2 regions of the Bacillus sp. T3 genome follow, and region 2 is predicted to be linked to the other one. Evidence: riboswitches for the same ligand, from Rfam matches in the RefSeq annotation. Region 2 holds a riboswitch; the other holds the start of a gene.
The links. A riboswitch is a leader RNA that binds a small molecule or an ion and turns the genes downstream of it on or off. The one in region 2 is predicted to bind ZMP and ZTP.
Positions count from the first base shown of each region.

Region 1: linked by a shared signal. The riboswitch ahead of RGF10_RS10915 (phosphoglycerate dehydrogenase) and the one ahead of RGF10_RS09565 (bifunctional 5,10-methylenetetrahydrofolate dehydrogenase/5,10-methenyltetrahydrofolate cyclohydrolase) in region 2 are both predicted to bind ZMP and ZTP.

Region 1 is NZ_CP137761.1:2,098,220-2,101,637, reverse strand. It holds gene RGF10_RS10920 (branched-chain amino acid transporter BcaP) at 1-425, opposite strand, end outside; gene RGF10_RS10915 (phosphoglycerate dehydrogenase) at 689-1,888, opposite strand; ZMP/ZTP riboswitch at 2,143-2,221, opposite strand; gene RGF10_RS10910 (SDR family oxidoreductase) at 2,484-3,350, opposite strand; gene RGF10_RS10905 (MarR family winged helix-turn-helix transcriptional regulator) at 3,362-3,418, opposite strand, start outside.
Region 2 is NZ_CP137761.1:1,839,864-1,843,281, forward strand. It holds gene RGF10_RS09560 (putative protein N(5)-glutamine methyltransferase) at 10-792, shown strand; gene RGF10_RS09565 (bifunctional 5,10-methylenetetrahydrofolate dehydrogenase/5,10-methenyltetrahydrofolate cyclohydrolase) at 952-1,800, opposite strand; ZMP/ZTP riboswitch at 1,845-1,928, opposite strand; gene RGF10_RS09570 (DinB family protein) at 2,330-2,818, shown strand; gene nirD (nitrite reductase small subunit NirD) at 2,901-3,233, opposite strand; partial or broken gene nirB (nitrite reductase large subunit NirB) at 3,267-3,418, opposite strand, start outside.

The DNA of each region.
Region 1 (3,418 bases), 260 kb from region 2:
AAATGAATACCCATCCCCGACAGCAGCCCTTGAAAGTAACCAGACCAACCAGCTGCAACGGCTGAGGAAGCAACTCCGTACTCAAGAATTAAATCCCACCCTAATATCCAAGCAAACAGCTCACCGAAAGTGGCGTAACTGTAGGTATAAGCGCTTCCAGAAACCGGAACAGTGGAAGCAAATTCCGAATAGCATAGTGCCGCAAACACACAGGCAAGCGCGGAAAGAATAAAAGATAAAATAAGTGCCGGTCCTGCATGCTCTGCTGCCACAACACCTGTTAAAACAAATACACCTGTACCGATAATGGCACCAATCCCGAGCATGGTTAAATCAAATGCACCAAGTTCTTTTTTTAATGAAGCCCCTTTTGCTTCCGATTGCGAGATAAGCATTGAGATTGATTTTTTTCTAAACAAATCCATGATAATCCTCCTAGATGCAAACTTAAAATTTCTGTCGATTTTTGCCGGATTTTGTCGAATTAAAATTACACATATTTAATATTAATTAAAAATTTTCTGAATGTAAATATATAAATGAAAAAATATTAACCGATTTTTCTTCTTATTTTTAGATAAACCGCCAAAGCATTATTCATGAGAAATTTTTCTCTCTTAAAAGGCAAAAAAGCGAGTCGCATTTCAGTATGAAATGCGACTCGCTTTTTTATCATATAAAAATTAAATTAAATAATACGTGCCGTAACGATGCCTGCAATTGCGTTGATTTTTTCCTCTAGGCCTGGAACTACGTCACCATTTACTTTTTCATCAATATCAATCATTGTGTATGCATAGTTACCACGGCTTCGATTTACCATGTCAGCAATGTTGAGGTTATAGCTTGAGATTGCTCCTGTAAGCTGACCAACCATGTTTGGAACGTTTTTATGAAATGCTGCTACACGACGCTTCCCTGTAAATTCAAGTGAAGCATTCGGGAAATTTACAGAGTTTTTGATATTTCCAGTTTCTAAAAAGTCTTTAATTTGACGAGCAGCCATGATTGCGCAATTTTCCTCAGATTCTTGTGTTGATGCACCAAGGTGAGGAATCGGAATAACATTATCCATTTTCAATACATTTTCATTTGGGAAATCTGTAATATATCTGCCAACTTTTCCTGCTTCAAGTGCAACAGCCATATCAACTTCATTGACAAGCTCTCCGCGAGAGAAGTTTAAGATTGTAACGCCATCCTTCATGATCGCAAATGTATCTTTATTGAACATTCCCTTTGTGTCATTCGTTAATGGGACATGCACAGTAATATAATCAGAATTAGCGAATAATTGTTCAAGCGTCATTGCACGTTGAACATTACGTGATAAATTCCAAGCTGTATCGACAGAAATGAACGGATCGAAACCAATTACGTCCATATCCAAATCTAAAGCATCATTGGCAACAAGTGCACCGATTGCACCTAAACCGATTACACCTAGAGTTTTACCCTTAATCTCTTTTCCAACAAATTGCTTTTTACCAGCTTCAACTAGCTTTGGAACTTGGTCACCTTCTTCTGCTAGAGTTTTGGTCCAAGCCACACCGGCGAAAAGGTTACGAGAAGATGCCATTAATGTTGTAAGAACCAACTCTTTAACTGCGTTCGCATTTGCACCAGGTGTATTAAATACAACAATTCCTTCTTCAGTGCATTTATCAACTGGAATATTATTAACACCAGCACCCGCACGAGCAATTGCTTTTAAATTGTCTCCAAATTCCATTGCATGCATGTTAAAGCTACGTACAACAATTGCATCTGGATTTTCACTGTTATTATCAATTGTAAAATTACCTTGATTAAAAACTTTCAATCCATTTTCTGCAATATTATTTAATGTTTTGATTGTTTTCACCGTGTCTAAAGTTATTGTGCTCATTTGTATTTTCTCCCCTTCATCATTGTGATCCATTTTTAATTTTTGAAATGAATAATAAGCTTTTTCCAAAAAACTTCGTTGAATTTGTCAGTTGATTTCCGCACCTTCCGCTCCAATCAACCGATTGTTTAATAATCAACAATGTTCTTTCACTTGGCTTTACAAAAAGATGTTCATTTTTTAAAAGAGGTAAATTTCCCAAATCCTTACAACCATCTCCTTTAAGCAGAAAGAGGTAAGGGATCAAAATCCCTTACCTCTGCCCAGGCGAACGGCTTCGACACTATGTGCTCCCTCGCGGTTATCCGCGTTTCGCCAGTTACACATAGCCTTTTGATTTTTTCTAGTTTAACAAATATTCAGCTAATTAGCAACATTAAATATGATTTTTTTATATTGCAATGGTTCAGATGCCCCTTATCTTTCATTCATTATTTGTTAATAGATTCTTTACAGGACATAAACAAATTGCTTGTATAAAATTAACATTTCATTGCTATAGTATTGAGTAGCGGGGATAGCATGCGTGGCTATCATGGTATACGGCGTAGGCGGAGCCGATACTGATTGGATGGATTCATCATAATAGAATGTTCTAATCGCGATTGATAAAATCTTTTTTATGATCCTCTACATATTGTTTAAATGAAATGGGCGGTCGTTTCAAAAGCATTTCTGCTGTATTTGTAATGATTTGTGCAGTCCCCAATTTGGTCATGAAATACAGCATCGTCATCACATTGGCAAAATCCTTTGGAGTACCACGTTTGATGATCGTCCTTCGAAACTCAAAGGTTCCAGGATTGATATAGGTTATCTTACGTCCAAGTACTTCACTCATGATCGAAGCAGCTTCATAATACGAGATCGCTTCATTCCCGGTTAGCGTATAAGCCTGGTCGAGATGACCTTTCTCTGTAAGACAAATCGCAGCCACATCCGCAATATCTCTTGTATCAATGAAGCTCGTTTTTGCAGAACCGACTGGCATATATAATTCATTTCTTTGTATAACATCTTCGCGGTGAGTTGTATTGATGTTTTGCATAAAAAAACTGGGTCTTAAAAATGTATAATGAAATCCTAGTTCACGAATATACGTCTCAATTTTCCAGTGCGGAACGATTGGATTTTTTTCTACTCCTAATAAGGAGACAAATACAATATGCTCTACACCCATCCTTTTTGCCTGTTCCAAAAATGGTAGCATATCCTCTTTCGGCGAAGCCAGCTTTGGAGGGCGGACCAAAAATATCTTTGTAACTCCTTGCAATGCATTTTGATATGTATCTTTTCTTAAAAAATCAAAATAGACCGGATTAATATTTTTTCCAACAAAAAATGTTTTGCCTTTTTCTATGTTTGTCACTCCAGCCTTTACTTCCACACCTTTTGCTATCAAATTCTCTATCACATACCGTCCAATATTTCCTGTTGAACCTGTGACCAATACAGTAGACATTCGTCCCCCTCCTAAGATAATGAAGCATCCATTTTCTTTAAATACATGATAAACAACTCTTTTTCTTC
Region 2 (3,418 bases):
AATTTCTTTTTGGAAAATGTTACGGAAAAATGGATAATTAACAGGCTTCGAAGCGCTGGTTGTGTTTACGCTGAAGATGAGACCCGGTTACTTATCTCAGAGGCACAAACGCTAGAGGACCTTAAGAAAATGGTAGAAATGCGTGCCGATGGTTTACCTCTTGAATATGTTGTAGGTTATGCAGAGTTCTGTGGTTTGCGGATAGAAGTGGAGCAAGGCGTTTTCGTGCCTCGCCAACGTACCGAGTTTCTTGTTCGCCAGGCAGAAGCCTTGTTATGCACTGATGATATCGTCGTTGACCTATGTTGCGGGTCCGGTGCTGTGGGTGTAGCACTGGCGGCAGCTTTAGGACGAGTTGAATTATACTCTGTTGACATTGATCCTGTCTCAGTACAATGCGCTGGACGCAACGTGACTGATTTCGGTGGCCATGTTTTTGAAGGTGACTTGTATAAAGCTCTGCCCCACTCGCTTAAAGGCCATGTGAACATCCTAGTTGCGAATGTACCTTACGTTCCTACCGAGTCAATCAAGTTGCTCCCACAGGAGGCTCGCCTATATGAACCGAAGGTGGCGCTTGATGGCGGAGAGGATGGACTTGACATTCAGCGAAGAGTAGTAGAAGAAGCATTTCTCTGGCTAGCACCTGGAGGACATCTTTTGATAGAGACGAGCAGAATACAGGCACCTCAGACCTTTGAAATCTTTTCAGGTGCTGGGTTAACCGCAAAATTGACTAGGGATGAGGAACTGGACGCTACTGTCGTAATCGGGTCAAATCCTAGGTTTTAGCGTAATTAAGTACATAGTCTTAATCACAACCAACAAATAAACAAAAAATCTTTATTCATTATAAGAGCGCTTTTCTTAAGCTAAAAAAGGCATCTGCTTTTGGGGAATATTTCAAATAAGGAAAAAGAGTCGGTCTTTTAAATCCGACTCTTCCTTTTATTAATGAGATTGTGGTATTGAAGTTTCGGCTGAAATAACCGTATGTTTTAACAACATAGAAATAGTTACTGGGCCAACACCTCCAGGGACTGGTGTAATGGCTCCTGCTTTTTCGAAACACTCCATATAATCAACATCACCAACATTTCCCTTTTTATAGCCTGCATCAAGGACAATTGCTCCGTCTTTAATCCAGCTACCTTTAATAAAGTTCGGTTTCCCTATCGCAGCTACAACTATATCAGCCTGCTTTAATAACTCTGATAAATTTACAGTGTGAGAATGACAAGTGGTAACTGTTGCATTTGCATTTAAAAGTAGTGCTGAAACTGGTTTACCTAAAATAGGGCTCCTACCGACAACAACAGCATGTTTTCCAGTAATCGATATTTTGTAATATTTAATGATTTCCATGATGGCTGCAGGGGTACAGGAAGGGAATTTCCCAAAACCGAAGGCAGTTTGACCAAAACCGATACTTGTCACTCCGTCCACATCCTTCGCAATATCAATAGATTCGAACGCTTTTCGCTCGTCAATATGTGAAGGTACGGGATGTTGAAGGAGTATTCCATGCACTGAGTTATCTTGATTTAATTCTTCGATTACCTTTAAAAGGTCAACTGTTTGAGTTTCTTTTGGTAGATGAATTCGTAACGATTTTATTCCAATTCTTTCACAAGCATTTCCTTTCATCTTCACATAGGTTTCTGACGAAGGATCGTCACCTACTAATATTGTAGCTAGACAGGGAGTAACTCCTCTTTCTTTCAAATCTTTGACTCGACCAATTAAATTTTCTGTGATATGTTTTGCAACAATCCTACCATCTAATATTATCTTTTCCATTGAAAACCCTCCTTAAATATAAAAAGAGATAAGGATATAATCCCTATCTCTGCCCAGACGACCCGACTAATATAAATGCGGTTTCCATGTGGTTAAATCCACAATTGCCGTCAGTTACCGCACTATTATATTCTTATTTCTTTGAGCATATCATACAAAAAATAGCTGTTCAATAGAAGAGTTTTCTGAAAAGGAAACAAATGAGACCATGGGAAAAATAAAGCTTATTGTTTTCGAAAATCTAGAGATGGATATGTACTATAATTATTCGATGTCACTAAATAAATCCTGGGCGGACCCATAGGAAGTATAAATGTGGATATACCTATAAAAAACCTCATTGGTAATTTTATTTTGTTTTTGTCAATTGGTTTTATCTGCCTTACTTTATAAAAAGAATAAACAAAGTAAGGATATTTTCAATTGCAATTTATCAAAGGATTAGTGAAACTTGTTATTATAGTTACAGTCAATTAAACTGAACCTAATTGACTAAAACTAAGGATTTGCAATTTAAGGAGGAACTAGGATGTTTACATCAGTGAATGATTTCTTAAACGAATGGAAACAAGAAGCAGCAGTTACCCAAAAAATACTGGATGTATTAACGGATGAATCGTTGAATCAGGAAGTTTTCCCAGGATTATATAGTATTGGAAGCCTGGCTTGGCACATTGCTGGTGCAGCTTACTTCTTTCCATCACAGGTAGGATTAAAATTTGAGACTCCTGATCTTAAAAAAGAGGCGCCGAAATCAGCTACTGAAATCAGCGAGACTTACAAAACAGTAAGTCAACGGTTAGCACAAGCATTTTCTGAACAGGTTTCAGATGAAAACTTCAATAAAATGGTGAATTTATTTGGTAGGGAAATGCCATTTCAAGCTGTTTTCCGTCTGCTAATTCAACATCAGGCTCATCATCGCGGACAATTGACTGTCCTTATGAGACAAGCTGACTTGAAAGTTCCAGGCGTATATGGTCCTAGCAAAGAAGAATTGGAAGCAATGAAATCATAAAAGAGCTGAAATCTTCAAAAAGTAAAAAAGAGGATATACAGATAATCCGGTGATTGGATCGGCTGTATATCCTCTTTGCTTTCTAACCATCAATAAGGAGAAAAATCTCATCGCCTTCTATAGATGTTTTATAGGTTTTGACACATCCCGTATCCGGCTCTTGAACCATTCCATTATCTAGGCAGATCTTCCAATCATGCATCGGACAGAAAACAAAATCTCCACTCACAACTCCCTCTGCCAATACTCCGCCTTTATGCGGACAGCGGTTTTCAACCGCGCGGATGCTTCCACCTGAAAGTTTAAATACGGCGATTTCTTTATCACCGACACGCACTGTTTTTCCTAAACGATCCGGTAATTCATGAACAGTACCAACTAATAATTTTAATGCTGCTAAGCTTTTATTTACCACGCTGTCATCTCCTCCTTTGAATAATCCTTAGATTTAAGACATTACTACACTATCAAATAAGTCTTTTTTCTTTTTATTGTCATTAATAATCTCTCTCCATGGATCTTTGAAAATGGATAACGTTTCTTCCATACGAGCGTTCAATTCTTTCCGCTTATCCGTATCCTCCAATATCGATTGCACGT